Regions from separate parts of the Kineococcus halophytocola genome, predicted to be linked through region 3. Evidence: riboswitches for the same ligand, from Rfam matches in the RefSeq annotation. Region 3 holds a riboswitch; each other region holds the start of a gene.
What was found. A riboswitch is a leader RNA that binds a small molecule or an ion and turns the genes downstream of it on or off. The one in region 3 is predicted to bind S-adenosylmethionine.
Positions count from the first base shown of each region.

Region 1 (3,946 bases), on a different contig from region 3:
TGCTCACCGCCCTGGCCCCCGGCGAGCATGATCGAGACCGGGTCGCTGGGCAGCAGGTAGAGGATGACGAACGTCACCGTGAACGCGGCCCACAGCACGAGCACGGCCTGCCCCAGCCGCCGCAGGACGTACCCGGTCACGACTGCTTCCAGGCGTCGTGGATCCACAGCCGGGAGGACCCCTCGAACTGCAGGTCGTGGACGTCGTCGGACGCCGCGATGACCGTCGACAGTTCGATGAGCGGGATGGAGTGCGCCTCCTGCACCAGCAGCTGCGAGGCCCGGGCCACGAGCTGCGCGCGCTGCGTCGCGTCGGTCGTCGACGACTGCTCCGCGAGGAGGTCGTCGACCGCGCCGCGGGGCCGCTGGTTCACGTTCCGCGTGTCGGTCGAGAAGATGGTGCGCAGGACGTCCGGGTCGGACCGGGTGAGGTTGTAGAACAGGACGTCGTAGTCGCCGGAACTCTGCTGGGCCGCGGTGTCGGCCGTCGTCCCCTGCTTGAGCTGCAGGTCGATCCCGGCCTCGCGGACCTGCTGCTGCACGAGCTCCAGGACGGCGGACGTGGGCTGCCAGAACAGGACGGTGAACGTGAGCCTGCGCCCCGCCTTCTCGCGGATCCCGTCTGCACCCCTGGTCCACCCGGCCGCGTCGAGCAGGCGGTTCGCCCCGGCGAGGTCCCGGGCGAGGTCCGCCGCGTCGTCCGGGGCGCCGGGCGTGGACACCGACAGGGCCGACGTCACCGCCTCGTCCCCGGGGTTGAGGAGGCTGGCGAGCTGTTCGCGGTCGATCGCCTTCGACAGGGCCTGCCGGACCCGTACGTCGTCGAAGGGGGCCCGCGACTCGTTGGGGAAGAAGTTGTACGGGATCCCGGGGTTCGCCCGCCGCTGGGTCCAGAACCCGTTGCCGTCGAACTGGGGCAGGTCCTGGGAGGCGATGCCGGTGGTGGCGTCGATCTGGTGCGAGCGCAGGGAACCGGTGCGCACGCCCGCCTCGGGGACCACCCGGTAGGTGATGGTGTCGAGGTAGGCCTCTCCGGCGTGCTTCGCCCCGGTCGGCGCCCAGTCGTACCCGGTGCGGCGCTCCAGCACGGTCTGGTCGTCCTTGACGTAGCTGCCGACGACGAAGGGTCCAGAACCCACGAGAGTGGCTCCGGTGCAACGGGTCGCGGGGTCGGCCGTGGCGGTCGGGACGGACAGCAGCCCCAGGCTCATGGTCGACGTGGCCTGCAGGAACTGGGCACTGGGACGGGAGAACGTGACGACGGCCGTCTGCGCGTCCGGCGTCTGCGTCCCGGTGTACCCCTGGAGGTAGGTGGACCCGAGCGACGCCTTCGCCCCGAGGGCCACGATCCCGTCGAGGTTCGCCTTCACGGCCGCCGCGTCGACCGGGGTGCCGTCGGAGAACGTCACCCCCGGCCGGAGGTGGAACGTGAACGTCGTCGCGTCCGGGCTCACCTCCCAGCGCTGCGCGAGCCACGGCTGGATCCGACCGTCGAGGTCCTGGACGGTGAGGGAGTCCACGAGCTGGCGGCCGATGTTCAGCGCGTCGTTGTTCCCGACCTGTTGTGGGTCGATGCAGCCGGAGTCGACCGAGATGGCGACGTCGAGGTTGCCGCCGCGGACGGGGGTCGCGTCGGCGGCGCCCCCGGCGTTGCTGGCGCCCCCGCCGCAGGCGGTGAGGGTGGCCAGGGCGGCGACCAGGACGGCGGCAGACCGGGACGTGCTGCTGCGCAAGGGGTCTCCTGAGGAGTGTGTGGAACGCACCGGTGGGACGGCCGGCGCGAGGGCCGGCGAAGGGCCGGCGAGGGGGGACGGGTCAGCGACAGCCGGTCGCGCCCGTGCGGCAGAGGTCCACGACGCGCCGGAGGATGGCGACGTGCGACGTCCGTTCCACCTGAACCCCTCCATCGTTCCTGGCGGAAGCACCCGCGCCCGTGTCCGGGGGGTTGCTGCGGCGTCGCGGAGCCAGGTCTCTCAGCCGCTCTGGATGGTCGTACCGGGAACTGTACGGGGAACCGTGCCGGAACTCAACCACCGGCGGCGCAGCGGGTCCCGGGACGACGAAACCCCTCCGTCCGGCCCGGGCCGGACGGAGGGGTTCTGCGGGCTGGACGGGCTACCCGACGACGGGGACGCCCGCCGGCAGTTCGGCCCGCACGGTGCGGGCCGCCTCGACGAGGTTCCGCAGGGACTCGGTCGTCTCGGCGTACCCGCGCGTCTTGAGGCCGCAGTCGGGGTTCACCCACACCTGCCGCGCCGGGACCGACGCGACGGCCGACCGCAGCAGGCCGACGATCTCCTCGACGGACGGGACGCGCGGGGAGTGGATGTCGTAGACGCCGGGACCGATGCCTCGGGCGAAACCCGCCCGTGCGATGTCCTCGAGCACCTCCATCCGCGACCGCGCGGCCTCGATGCTGGTGACGTCGGCGTCGAGGCCGTTGATGGCGTCGATGACCTCACCGAACTCGGAGTAGCACAGGTGGGTGTGCACCTGCGTCGCATCCGCGGCGCCCGCGGTGGCCAGCCGGAAGGACGCGACGGACCAGGCGAGGTAGGCGGGCTGGTCGGCCGCCGCGAGCGGCAGCAGTTCCCGCAGCGCGGGCTCGTCCACCTGGACGATCCCGATGCCGGCCGCCTCCAGGTCGGCGACCTCGTCCCGCAGCGCGAGCGCCACCTGGCTCGCGGTGTCCCCCAGCGGCTGGTCGTCGCGGACGAACGACCACGCCAGGATCGTCACCGGCCCGGTGAGCATCCCCTTGACGGGTTTCGCCGTGCGGCTCGCGGTGTACGTGCTCCACGGCACCGTGATGGGTGCCGGCCGGGCGACGTCGCCCCACAGGATCGGCGGGCGGACCCCGCGCGAGCCGTAGGACTGGACCCAGCCGTGCTCGGTGACCGCGAACCCGTCGAGCTGCTCGGCGAAGTACTGGACCATGTCGTTCCGCTCGGGTTCACCGTGGACGACGACGTCGAGGCCCAGGTCCTCCTGCAGTCGCACGACCCGGTCGATCTCGGAGCGCAGGAACTCCTCGTAGGCGTCGTGCGCGACCTCGCCGCGGCTCCAGGCCGCCCGCGCCCTGCGGATCTCGGGTGTCTGCGGGAAGGAGCCGATGGTCGTCGTCGGCAGGAGCGGCAGGCCGAGGACCTCCTCCTGCGCCGCCCGGCGGACGGCGTAGTCGCTGCGGCTGAACGCGTCCGGCCCGAGCGCGGCGAGCCGCTCCCGCACCTGCGGCCGCACGACACCGGGCGCGCCGAGGCGGTCGGCGCGGGCCGCGGCCGACGCCGCCAGCCCGTCGGCGACCCCCGGTGCGGTGGGGTCGGCGAGCGCACGGCCCAGCAGGACCACCTCGGCGACCTTCTGGTCGGCGAACGCCAGCCAGCTGCGCAGCCGTTCCGGCAGCGCCGTCTCGCGCGTCACGTCGTGGGGGACGTGCAGCAGCGACGTCGAGGTCCCCGGCACGACGTGCGCGGCGGTCGCCCGCAGGGAGCGCAGGGTCGTCAGCGCCTGCTCGAGGTCACCCCGCCAGATGTTGTGCCCGTCGACGACCCCGCCCACGACGGTCTTGCCGGCCAGTGCGGACGCGTCCGCCGGCACGGTCCCCCGGACGAGGTCGAGCGCGACCCCCTCCACCGCGCTCAGCGACCCCAGGAACCCGTGGGCGTCGCCGTAGGGCGTGGCCACCAGCAGCCGGGGCCGGCCCGGGACCGCCGCGAGGCGTTCGTAGGCCGCCCGCAGGAGGTCGGCCAGCCTCTCCACCCCGGCCGTCGCCGAGTCGCTCACCAGGCCGGGCTCGTCGAGCTGGACCCACGTGGCCCCGGCCGCGGCGTAGGCGGCGAGCAGCCCCTCGTAGGCGCCGAGCAGGTCCTCCAGGCGCGCCAGCGGGGAGAAGCCCTCCGGGCTGTCGGCGGATGCCTTGGCCAGCAGCAGGAACGTCACCGGACCGA
Region 1 is NZ_JBGFTU010000011.1:29,714-33,659, forward strand. Features, by position in the region: gene AB2L27_RS10995 (ABC transporter permease) at 1-140, opposite strand, end outside; gene AB2L27_RS11000 (ABC transporter substrate-binding protein) at 137-1,732, opposite strand; SAM riboswitch class I at 1,900-1,992, opposite strand; gene metE (5-methyltetrahydropteroyltriglutamate--homocysteine S-methyltransferase) at 2,115-3,946, opposite strand, start outside.
Region 1: linked by a shared signal. The riboswitch ahead of AB2L27_RS11000 (ABC transporter substrate-binding protein) and the one ahead of sfnG (dimethylsulfone monooxygenase SfnG) in region 3 are both predicted to bind S-adenosylmethionine.

Region 2 (3,946 bases), on a different contig from region 3:
CCCCGATCTGGGTGCGCTCGTCCTGCTGGCGCACGACCATGACCCGCTCGACCGCCTCGCGGCGGGCCAGGAACTCGGCCTCGGTGAGGATGGCGCGCTTGCGCCCGGCCTCCCGGCCCTCGCGGCGGCGCTGCTTCTTGGCCTCCAGCCGGGTCGAGCCGCGCAGCGCGGTGATCTCGTCCTCGCCGGTGCCGCCGATGCCGCCGGCGCCGCGGGAGCGGCGGGGTTCGCGGACCCGGGTGACGGTGTTCGGCGGGTCGTCACCGGAGATGTCGTCCCCCTCGCCGGACCCGCTGCGGCGGCGGCGACGGCGACGGCGGCGCGAGGAGCCGGACTGCTCGTCCTCCTCCGAGCCGTCGTCGGCGCCGTCGTCCGAGCCGTCGGCGTCGTCGTCCTGCGCCTCGGCCCGGCCGCGGCCGGTGTCCGGGGTGGCCTCGTCGTCGCGGTCCTCGTCCTCACCGGGGTCCTCGTCCCGGTCGTCCCGGTCCTCGGCGTCGCGGCCACGGCTGCGCCGGCCCCGCCCACCCCGGCGACGACGGCGACGGGGCGCACCCGCGTCGTCGGTCGCGTCGTCGTCCCCCGCGTCCTCGGCGGACTCGTCGGTGTCCTCGGTGTCCTGGAGGTCCTCGGTCTCGTCCGCGTCGTCGGAGTCCTCCTGGGCACCGGCCCGGCGGGTGGCACCGCGGGAGCGGCGCAGGTCGCGCAGGCTGTCCAGGACCTCCTCGTCGCGGACGCCGGCACCGGGGGCGTTCTCCCCGGCGTCCTCCGCGGTCGCGTCGGCGCGCACGTCCTGGTCCCCGTCGGAGGACCGGGCACCGGGCGGCGGGCCGGCCGGGGCCGAGGCCCGCCGACGGCGCGGCGGGGTCTCGGCGTCGGGGGCCTGGAAGAAGAGGGCGGTCGCACGGGCCGCGGCGTCCGCGGCGCGGTCGGCCGGCTCGGCCTCGTCCCGGCGGGACCCCCGGGCGAACCCGGCCGCGCGCAGCAGGACGGGGTCGTCCATGAGGTCGGCGTCGTCGGCCGGCTCGGCGGGCTCGGGGTCCTCGACGGCGTGCGCGGCCGGGGTCGGGTCCGTCGTGGCGGCGGGCGCCTCGACCGGGGCCTCCTCGACCGGCGCGTCCTCGGCGGCGGCGACGGCGGGGGCGACGGCGGGAGTGGCCGCCGCGGGGTCGGCGGGCGCCTCGGCCGCCGGGGCGGCGGCGGTCTTGCGGGCACGCCGACGGCGTGCGGGAGCGGGTTCGGCTGCCACGGGATCGGCCGTCGGGGGCGCCTCGGTCGCGGGCTCCTCGGCCACCGGGGTCTCCGGGGTCTCCGGGGCGGCGACCTTGCGGGTGGCCCGGCGGGCTCGCTTGCGCGGCGCGGGCGCCTCGGTGGGGGTCTCGGCCGGGGTCTGGACGGAGCCCTCCACGGGGGCCGCGGACGGCTCGGTGGCCGGGGTCTCCTGGGCCGTATCCCCCGGGGCCGAGGCCTCGGGGACCGGTGCGGCCGTGGGTTCGGCGCCGGCCGCCTCCACGGCGGCCGGGGGACCGGCCGGTCGGCTGGCCGCGCGACGGCGGCGGGGTTTCGTCGCCCCCGCCCCCGTCCCAGCCCCTGCCGTCGCCGGCGTCGTCGCGTTCTCGTCGGGTGTGCTCGTCACGGGTGCTCCGCTTCGCCCGCAGCGCCCGCTCCACCGGTCGTCCCCGCGGACGCCCGGGCGTCCTCGTCGGAATCGCCGGGCGGGTCGACCCGCGCCCGACGGAAGTTCTGGTGCACCGGTGGGGTCGCGCGACGCGTGCTCCCCCCGGAGCCACCGGCGGTCGTCGTCCGGGGCACGGGCCGGGGCGCCTGCGAGGTCCTTCCACCAGACCGCGGCGCTGCCCGGGACCCACGCACCAGGCGACGGTCTCGACGGCGGACCGCGCGCCCGGTGTGGTGGGAACGCACGGCCGTCCTCAGTGTCGCACAGCCCTCCCGGCCGGGCCCTGCGCACTCGCGGCCCGCGAAAGCGTTCCCGCGGGCCCCGGTGATCCGCTACGCTCGCCGGAACACCATCCAGAGTGGCCGAGAGACCTGGCTCGACGACGCCACAGCAACCACCGCACGCGCGGCAGGTGCTCCCGCCAGGGACGATGGAGGACTGCAGTGGACAGCTGTACCCAGCTCACCCGGCGCTACCACGTCGACCTCGCGCGCACGGCCTCGATGGCCTGTCGCCCCGGGGCACCGACGTGCCGGGGGACGGCACCCGCGGCCTGACCGGCCGCCCCTCCTCCCCCGGGGTCCTCACCCCGCACCGCACGAGCGCGCCGTTCCGCGCGCACCCTCCCGGACGCGTCCCGTCCGCCCACCCTCCGGAGCACCCGCATGCCCGCGACCCCTCGCACCCCTGTGTCCGTCCCCCGCTCCAGCACCTCGCGCCTGCTCGCCAGCCGCCGCCGCGTGCTGTCCGGCGCCCTCGGCGTCGGCGCGCTGGCCGCCACCGGCACCCTCACCGCCTGCGGTGAGGGTGCGGCCGCCTCGGGCCTGGCCGCGCAGAAGGCCGTCGACCTGCAGGGGGCGACGCTCAAGCTCATGGTCAACCAGCCGCACGTGCTGGCCTTCACCGAGCTGCTGGGCACGAAGTTCACCGAGGAGTTCGGCGGGAAGCTGGAGGTCACGGCGATCCCCTACGACCAGCTCACGAGCAAGCAGATCCTCGACGTGCAGGGCGGCGACGGCGAGTTCGACGTCTTCGACTACTTCTACTTCGGCCTCGGTGAGCTGGTGGAGGCCGGCGCCCTCGTCGACCTCACCGAGTGGATCGGCGCCAACGACGAGATCGCCACCGACGACTTCCTGCCGTCGATCTACGACCCCTACACGCTCATCGACGGCAAGCGCTACGGCCTGCCCTTCGACGGCGACACCCACGTCCTCTACTACAACGCCGAGGTCTTCCAGCGGTACGGCGTCGAACCGCCGAGGACGTGGGACGAGTACGACGCGGCCGCCGAGAAGATCACCAAGGACTCCGGCGGCGCGGTCCACGGCGCGATCGTCGAGGGCCAGCAGGTGCCGATGATCCTGGGCTGCTCCTTCATCAACCGGCTCGCGGGCTACGGCGGCACCCTCGTGGACGCCGACGGCAGGCCGGCCTTCGCGGGTGAGGAGGGCCTCGCGGCCCTGCAGCACCTCATCGACGTCTCCCCCCACGCCCTGCCCACGCCGCTGCAGACGGGCTTCGACCAGGCCAACTCCGCCTTCCTGTCCGGTCAGGGCGCCATGCTCGACACCTGGACCGACCTCGGCCTCAAGGCGCAGGACCCCTCCAGCTCGAAGATCGTCGACAAGTGGGGCGTGGTGACCCTGCCGGTCGGGGGGAGGAACACGACGCCGCGCACCGCTCTGGACGCGGGCTTCGGCCTCGGCGTGTCCAGCGCGTCGGGGCAGCAGGACAAGGCCGCGGCGTTCGTGCAGTGGGCGACGAACCAGGAGAACAACCTCCTGCTGGCCTCGACCGCCGGGTCGGGCATCGACCCGGCCCGCACGTCCGTCCTGGACGCCGACTCGTACGCGGAGGCCGCCGGCAAGGCGACCGACGTCATCCGCGAGGGCCTGGACGGCACGCCGCTGGCGTGGCCGAACCAGCAGGGCGCCCCCAAGGCGCTGCAGGACCTCGTCGACCAGCTCGCGCTGGCGATCCAGGGCAAGACCCCGCCGCAGGCCGCGCTCGACGAGGCCGCGCAGAGCTGGGAGAAGACGCTCGGATGACGCAGCTGACGGAACGACGCCGGGAACGGACCCGTGCGGGGGTGCCGCGCCCGCGGCGCGGGTCCGCCCCCGACGGCACCCGCCGGGCGGTCCCGGGCCGGCACCGACCGGGACACGTCCCGGCCTGGCTGGCCGCGCCGAGCCTGGCCGGGCTGGCCCTCATGCTCGTCTACCCCACGCTGTTCGTCGTCGCGCTGGCGGTGACGAAGTCGTCGCTGGC
Region 2 is NZ_JBGFTU010000005.1:120,066-124,011, forward strand. Features, by position in the region: partial or broken gene AB2L27_RS05755 (Rne/Rng family ribonuclease) at 1-814, opposite strand, end outside; SAM riboswitch class I at 2,022-2,112, shown strand; gene AB2L27_RS05760 (ABC transporter substrate-binding protein) at 2,341-3,726, shown strand; gene AB2L27_RS05765 (carbohydrate ABC transporter permease) at 3,723-3,946, shown strand, end outside.
Region 2: linked by a shared signal. The riboswitch ahead of AB2L27_RS05760 (ABC transporter substrate-binding protein) and the one ahead of sfnG (dimethylsulfone monooxygenase SfnG) in region 3 are both predicted to bind S-adenosylmethionine.

Region 3 (3,946 bases):
TCGCGGGACGTGGCGGCCAGCCAGTCGGCGGGCACGTCGTCGCCGCGGTAGTGCACCTCCCAGACCGCCAGACCGCGCGCGTCCCCCACCCCGCGGCGGGGCAGCAGGGCCGCCCCGACGGGGGAGGCCGGGTCCCGCAGCACGTCCAGGAGCGGGGCCGCCTCGACGATGCGGCCGTGCTCCAGGCGGGCGACGGCGTCGGCCACGTCGACGACGGTGTCCATCTCGTGGGTGATGAACAGGATGGCCAGCCCGAGGTCGTCGCGCAGTTCCCGCAGCAGGCCGGTGATCGAGGCCGTGGCCTGCGGGTCCAGCCCCGAGGTGGCCTCGTCCGAGAGCAGGACGCCGGGGCGCAGGGCCAGGGCGCGGGCGATCCCGACGCGCTGGCGCTGCCCGCCGGACAGTTCGTGCGGGTAGCGGTCGGCGAGCCCGGCCAGCCCGACCCGTTCGAGCAGTTCACCCACCCGCCGCCGCCGGTCGCGCGTCACGACGCCGAGGTAGCGCAGGGGGAGTTCGACGTTCTGCGCGGCGGTGCGCCGCGTCTGCAGGCCGTCGGACTGGAAGATCGTCCCGATGCGGCGCCGCGCCTCGCGCAGCCGGTCCGCGCCCAGGCGGGTGAGGTCCTGGCCGCCCACGAGGACCGATCCCGACGTCGGGCGCGTCAGCAGCGTCACGCACTGCGCGAGCGTGCTCTTGCCCGCACCGCTGGGGCCCACGACGGCGGTGATGCTGCCGGCGGGGACGGTGAGGTCGAGGCGGTCCAGGACCGTCGTGGTGCGCGGGGGTTCCCCGTAGGTCTTGGTGAGGTGGCGCAGTTCGATCACGTCGTCTCCTGGGCGACAGGGCCGGCGGGGGCCGGGCAGGGGAGGTCGCGGGCCCGGCGCGACGCCGGGTCCGGTGGGGAGGGGGGAGCAGGGGTGCGCTCAGCGGGAGCGGCGACAGTCCATCGACACGGGAACTCCTGGTTCGTCCTTGTCCGCAACCCCTGCGGACCTGGTCCTCACCCGGAGCACCCCGTGACGGACCAGGGTTGCCGGCCAGCGAGCCGGGGCTTGACGCTGGCGCTCATGACCTGCAGGGACTCTGACAGCCGCCGGAGATCCCCGTCAAGCGTTTCCGCCACGTCCGCGGCCGGGGAGGGGGTGGGGAGGAGGTGGAAGGGGGTCTCCGACATCCGTTGCGGCACAACGTCGTACTGGTCCCGAAATGAGCCGGGCGCGTTCGCCCGGAGGAGGGGGTACGCTGCGGGGGATCCCATCCAGAGCGGCTGAGAGACCTGGCTCGACGACGCCGCAGCAACCCACGGGGGTGCTACCGCCAGGACCGATGGAGGACGCGCCGCGATGCCCCTGCACGAGCCCCTGAAGTTCGCCTACTGGGTCCCCAACGTCTCCGGCGGTCTCGTCGTCTCGACGATCGAGCAGCGCACGAGCCACGACCCGGCCTACAACGTCGAGGTGGCCCGGGCCGCCGAACGGGTCGGGTTCGAGTACGCGCTGACCCAGGTGCGCTACCTCGCCTCCTACGGCGCCGACGCCCAGCACGAGTCGACCTCGTTCTCCCTGGCCCTGCTGCTGGCCACCGAGCGGCTCAAGGTCATCGCCGCCGTCCACCCCTTCTTCTGGCACCCCGGTGTGCTCGCCAAGTTCGCCGCGACCACGCAGGAACTCACCCAGAACCGCCTCGCGCTGAACATCGTGTCCGGCTGGTTCAAGAACGAGGCGACACAACTCGGGGTCACCTGGCACGAGCACGACGACCGCTACCAGCAGTCCGAGGAGTTCATCGAGCTCCTGCGCGGGGTGTGGAGCCAGGACGGGTACAGCCAGTCCGGGGACTTCTTCAACGCCACCGACATCACCTTCCGCCCCCAGCCCACGGCGGCCCCCGAGCTGTTCCAGGGCGGGAACTCCACCGCCGCGCAGGCGATGGCCGGCCGGGTCAGCGACTGGTACTTCATGAACGGCAAGTCGCTGGCCGACGCCGCCCAGGGCGTGCGCGAGGTCTCCGCCCAGGCCGCCCAGCACGGCCGCACCGTCCGGTTCGGCCTCAACGGCTTCGCCCTCGTGCGCGAGACCCGCGAGGAGGCCGAGGCCGTGCTCGAGGAGATCATCGCCAAGGCCGACCGCACCAAGGTCGAGGGGTTCGGCGCGGCCGTGCAGGAGGCCGGCAACGCCACCGGTGACGGCAAGGGCATGTGGGCCGACAGCGAGTTCCGCGACCTCGTCCAGTACAACGACGGGTTCCGCACCGGCCTCGTCGGCACCCCCGAGGAGGTGGCGCGTCGCGTCCTGGCCTACCGGCTCGTCGGCGTCGACCTGCTGCTCCTCGGTTTCCTGCACGTCAAGGAGGAGGTCGAGGCGTTCGGCGAGCTGGTCATCCCGCGGGTGCGCGAGCTCGAGGCGCGCCTGGCGGCGGGGGAGGACCTCCAGCTCGGCGCCGAGCTCGACGAGGCCGTCGTCGCGGCCACCCAGCCCGTCCCGGCCTGACCCCGGCCCGACCCCGGCCTGACCCCGGCCCCGGTGCCCGCCCGGCCGGGCGGGCACCGGGCGTGTCGGCCTCCCGTGCTCGCCGCGGCTGCGGCGACGGCTTACGGTGCGGGGGTGACCCTCGCCCCGGCCGACCCCACCGTCGAACTGGTCGTCCTCCTCACCGAGGACGGCACGCCCTGCGGCACGGCGCCCAAGGCGGACGTGCACCACACGAGCACACCCCTGCACCTGGCGTTCTCGTGCTGGATCGTCGACGGGGCGGGACGGACGCTGCTGACCCGGCGCGCGGCGGTCAAGCGCACCTGGCCGGGGGTGTGGACGAACTCCTTCTGCGGCCACCCCGGCCCGGGGGAGGACCCCGCCGAGGCCGTGGCCCGGCGCTCGGTGCAGGAGCTGGGCGCCCCCGTGGCCGACGTCACCCCCCTGCTGCCGACGTTCCGCTACCGCGCGGTCATGGCCGACGGGACGGTGGAGAACGAGGTCTGCCCCGTCTTCAGGGCCCGCCTGGACGGCGAGCTGGCCCTGGACCCGGCGGAGGTGGACGCCGCCCGCTGGGTCGACCTGGACGTCCTGCGCGCCGAGGTCGCCGCCGACCCCGGGCCGTTCAGCCCGTGGATGCGCCTGCAGCTGCAGGAGTTCTGAGCGCCGCGCCGCACCCGGACGGACCTCAGCCCGTCTCCTCCAGGTCGTGCGCGGCCCGGTAGGCGCGGACCAGGTCCTCGCTCACCCGCCCGCGGTCGCCGACGGCGTGCCCCTGCTCCCGCGCCCACGCCCGCACGAGCTGCTGGTCGACACCGCCCCGGTCCCGCCGCCCGGAACCCCCGGCGGACCCGGTGGACCCGGTGGGCACCGCCGAGGGGGCCGGCAGCTGCGTGACGCTCACCGCGGCCCCCGCGGCCGCCAGCTCCCGGGCCTGACCGGCCACGTCCGCGTGGTGGGTCAGCAGCACGACCTGCACGTCCCGGGCCAGCTCGGCCAGCGCCTCCAGCGCCGCCCGGGTGCGGGTCTCGTCGAAGGTCATGAGCACGTCGTCCAGCACCACGGGCAACGGTCCCTGCCCCGAGGCCACGAGGGCGCGGTGCTGGTCGGCCACCGCCGCCAGCCGCAGCGCCAGGAAGACCTGGTCGGCCGTCCCCTCGCTCAGACCGGCCGCCCCCTCGAGCAGCTCCCCGTCGGCCCGGCGCACCGCCAGGCGCCGGTCCCCGCCGTCGTCGAGGGCGACCAGACCGGTCCAGCGGCCCCCCGTCAGGAGCGTCAGCACCTCCCCGGCCTCGGCCAGCAGCGGGTTGGCCCGGGTGGCGGAGAACTCCTCGAGCCGGCCGCGCAGGACCGTGCGCTGGACGTCCACCACGACGTAGCGCTCGGTGTCGGCCTGCAACCCGGCCAGCGCCTCCGCGCGCTGGGCGGCCAGCACGTTCGCGTCGACGCCGGAGGTCAGCCGCTCCACCTCCACC
Region 3 is NZ_JBGFTU010000019.1:2,004-5,949, forward strand. Features, by position in the region: gene AB2L27_RS15580 (methionine ABC transporter ATP-binding protein) at 1-824, opposite strand, end outside; SAM riboswitch class IV at 964-1,073, opposite strand; SAM riboswitch class I at 1,252-1,333, shown strand; gene sfnG (dimethylsulfone monooxygenase SfnG) at 1,344-2,489, shown strand; gene idi (isopentenyl-diphosphate Delta-isomerase) at 2,604-3,134, shown strand; gene AB2L27_RS15595 (AAA family ATPase) at 3,160-3,946, opposite strand, start outside.

Region 4 (3,946 bases), on a different contig from region 3:
GCGTGTCGAGGAAACCGCTGAAGTCCATGCTCAGACCTCCTCGTCCGCGTGGATGCCCCCGGCGCGCAGCGCGTCCAGCGCCGCGTCGACGGAGGGCCCGGTGAGTTCGTAGGTCAGCGACCCGGTGCGGCGCTCACGGATCTCCGAGACCCCGCCGTACACCAGCTCGGCGGTCGTGCCGGTCTGCCGGAACGCCGCGTCGATCCGCTGCTGCAGGCCGGCCTCGTCGGTGATGCGCACGCTGACGATCCGCCCCGGGTGCTGGTGGCGCAACCGCGCCAGGGTGTCCGCGGACGGCCGGTCGTGGGTGGCGCTGCGCACGAACCGCTGCGCGGCGGGGGTCTGCGGGTCCGAGAACACGTCGTACACGTCCCCGATCTCCACGAGCCGGCCGTTCTCCATGACCGCGACCCGGTCGGCGATCTGCCGCACCGCGTCCATCTCGTGCGTGATGACGACGATCGTCACCCCGAGCTCGGTGTTCACCCGGCGCAGCAGCGACAGGACCTCGGTCGTCGTCTCCGGGTCCAGCGCGCTCGTCGCCTCGTCGCACAGCAGCAGCGGCGGGTTCGTCGCCAGTGCCCGCGCGATGCCGACGCGCTGCTTCTGCCCGCCCGACAACTGCTCGGGGTAGGAGTGGGCCCGGTCCAGCAACCCCACGAAGTCGAGGAGCTCGGCGGTGCGCCGGTCGCGTTCGGCCTTGTTCCCGCCCGCGACCTTCAACGGGTAGGCCACGTTCCCGGCGACCGTGCGGGACCGGAACAGGTTGAACTGCTGGAAGATCATCCCGATCTTCGAGCGGGCCGCCCGGAGTTCCCCCTCGGACAACGTCGTGAGGTCCTGCCCGGCGACCAGGACGCTGCCCGACGTCGGCTTCTCCAGCGCGTTGAGCAACCGGACGAGGGTCGACTTCCCGGCTCCCGAGTAGCCGATGACCGCGAGGACCTCGCCGGTCTCGACCTCCAGCGAAACGGCGTCGACCGCCGTGACGGTGGAACCGTCACGACGGTCGAAGCTCTTGCTGACGTCCGTCAGCGAGATGAGAGCCGTCACTTGTCCGCGGCAGCCTTCGCGTCGGCCTCGACCTTCGTCGTCTCCGCCTGCAGGTCCGCCGCCGGGACGTCCTGGACGACCGCGCCCGGGTTCTCCTCCAGGAAGACCTCCTGCACGGCCGGGTCGTGCCACAGCGCGGCCAGGTCCAGGTACGTCTGGTTGCCGACGTCGGCCTTGCGGGCCGTGAAGATGTTCACGTACGGCGCCGCGGCGGGGGACGACGGGTCGTCCTTGACGATGATGTCCTCGACCGGCAGGCCCGCCTTGGTGGCGTAGTTGTTGTTCACGATCGCGGCGGCCACGGACCCGGACTGCAGGGCGCTCGCGGTCTGGTCCGCGGCGACGGTGGTCACCTGGACCTTGGACGACTCGATGTCGTTCGTCTTGGAGAACGCCGTGCCGCCGTCCTTCAGCGTGACCAGACCGGCCTGCTGCAGGACCAGGAGGCCACGGGCCTCGTTGATCGCGTCGTTCGGGATCGCGACCTTGGCGTCGGCGGGGAGTTCGGCGACGGACTTCGCCGTCAGGGAGTACAGCGGCAGCGGGTACACGGCGGTGGCGCCGATGGGCTGCAGGTCGTCGCCCGCGGTCGCGTTGTAGTTCGCGAGGTACTGGATGTGCTGGAACTGGTTGAGGTCCAGCTGGTCCTGCGACAGCGCCGGGTTCGGCTGGGTGTAGTCGGAGAAGTTGATCAGCTCGACGTCGACGTCGTACCTGGACTTGGCGAGCTCGACGTAGGGCGTCCAGTACTTCAGGGACTTGTCGGCGACGCCGATCTTCACCGTCGTCGGTCCGGTGCCACCGGCGGCGCTCGTGCTGGTGCTGTCGTCCCGGGTACCCAGGACGACGGCGACGACCACGACGATCGCGACGACGACGGCGGCGACCACACCGATGAGCAGGCCGCGGCGCTTGGGCTTGTCGGGCAGGGCGGGGGTGTTGGACACGGGATCACTCCGGGAGTCGTTCGGCGGGCGCGCGGCTCGCAGCACCCCGTGCTCGACGGTGTCCGTTGATCCGCGCTTGCCGGACGGGGACGTCCGGCCAGGTCCTCACCTGGGGCACCCCACCGCGGGGGAGGGTTGCCGGACAACGAGCCAGGGCTTGCCGTTGTCACTCATGACCTGCCGCAACGGTAGCACCGGTGACGCGGTGCCCGGGCCGGGCGCGGCGACCGGCCCGCTCAGCCCGCGGCCGCCTCCCGCGCCCGGTCCAGGGCGTCGGCGACGGCCAGGTACCCGAGGGCGGCGTCGGCCAGGACGTCTCCCCGCTTGGCCGGCGACCCCGGCGACCAGCGCTTGTCGTCGTACTCCACGGCGCTGCGGCGCAACGCCTCCCGGCTCACGCGCAGTTCCCGCCCGAGGCGCTCGACGAGTTCGCCCGGTGCGGGGGCCGCCGGTCGCAGCGCGGCCCCGTCCCCGGCGCGCAGCTGCACGAGCACGTCGTGGTCCAGGCCGTCGTGCTCGGTCCAGAACCGCACGGGCCGGTCCACGACGTGGTTCCACACCGGCGCCTGCGCCGACCGGAACCACAGCACCACCGGTCTGGTCTCCAGCCCGGAGGCGGCCAGCCAGTGCCCGCCCGCCGGTGGCCGGGTGCCGGCGGCGCTGTCCTCCTCGGCCGCGTTCGTCACCAGCGCCACCTGGACGGCGTCGGCGTCCGGCAGGTCGTCGCGGCGGGGCCCGAGCAGCGCGCCGAACACCCACGCCTCGCTCACGCGCAGCCGCACGATCCCGGCGGGCTGACGGCTCACGTGCGCGCAGCGGTCGGCGACGTCCTCGAGGGTCCGCAGGGCGGTGGTCCACTTCACGGACCCCAGTGTGGGAGAGGTTGCGGGTCGGGCCGGGACCGGGCCTAAGCTGCGCCGGTGGATTCGACCGAGCTGAGGGCCCTGCAGAAGCCGTTGAAGGACTCCTACCGGGAGGACCCGGCCAAGGCGCTGGTGCCGGCCAAGGCCGTCGCCGTGCTCGACGGGCAGTCCATCGGCGTCTCGGTCGACGGCTTCGCCGGGACGACCCGCGCGGGCCTGCACCCCGCCGCCGGTGGGGACGGCACCGAGGCGTGCTCGGCCGACATGCTCTGCGAGGCCGTCGCCGCGTGCGCCGGGGTGACCCTGCGCAGCGTCGCGACCGCCATGGGCGTCGAGCTGCGCAACGCCTCCGTGACCGCCGAGGCGCACTGGGACGCCCGCGGCACCCTGGGCGTGGCCCGGGAGGTGCCCGTCGGCATCACCGACGTGACCATCACCTTCGACTTCACCTCCGACGCCGACGAGGCGACCGAGCAGAAGATGATCACGCTGGCCGAGCGCTACTGCGTCATCGCCCAGACCCTGCAGACCCCGCCGAAGGTCACCGTCCAGCGCGCCTGACGCCCCCCGGTCCCGGATCGTCGACGCGCAGGGCCGGACCCGCCGGCCCACCGCGTCGACGGTCCCACCCCCGCGGGCCGCTGGCTACGATCAGGGCGTGAGGACCCGATCCGCGCCGCCGGCCCCGCCCGCGCGCGAATCGCTCGCCGACTCCGTCCACGCCTCGTTGCTGGCCTGGCTCATGGACGGCAACGCCGCGCCGGGGCAGGCCCTGAGCATCGACGGCCTCGCCCGCACGCTCGGCGTCTCCCCGACCCCGGTGCGCGAGGCGATGGCGCGCATCGAGTCCACGGGCCTGGTCGAACGGGTCGCCATGCGCGGCTACCGCGTCGCGGGGCTGCTCTCGCGCGAGGAGGTCGACCAGCTCATGGACGCCCGCCTGCTGCTGGAGTGCCACAACGTCGCCGCGGCCGCCGCCCGCGTCGACGAGGCCCTCCTGGCGGAGCTGGCGGACACGGTGCGGCGCATGACGTGCGCCCCCACGGGGCCGTCCTTCGTCGACTACCAGGACTACCACCGCGC
Region 4 is NZ_JBGFTU010000014.1:21,381-25,326, forward strand. Features, by position in the region: gene AB2L27_RS12985 (methionine ABC transporter permease) at 1-28, opposite strand, end outside; gene AB2L27_RS12990 (methionine ABC transporter ATP-binding protein) at 31-1,053, opposite strand; gene AB2L27_RS12995 (MetQ/NlpA family ABC transporter substrate-binding protein) at 1,050-2,000, opposite strand; SAM riboswitch class IV at 2,068-2,178, opposite strand; gene AB2L27_RS13000 (DUF7711 family protein) at 2,237-2,863, opposite strand; gene AB2L27_RS13005 (OsmC family protein) at 2,921-3,424, shown strand; gene AB2L27_RS13010 (GntR family transcriptional regulator) at 3,522-3,946, shown strand, end outside.
Region 4: linked by a shared signal. The riboswitch ahead of AB2L27_RS12995 (MetQ/NlpA family ABC transporter substrate-binding protein) and the one ahead of sfnG (dimethylsulfone monooxygenase SfnG) in region 3 are both predicted to bind S-adenosylmethionine.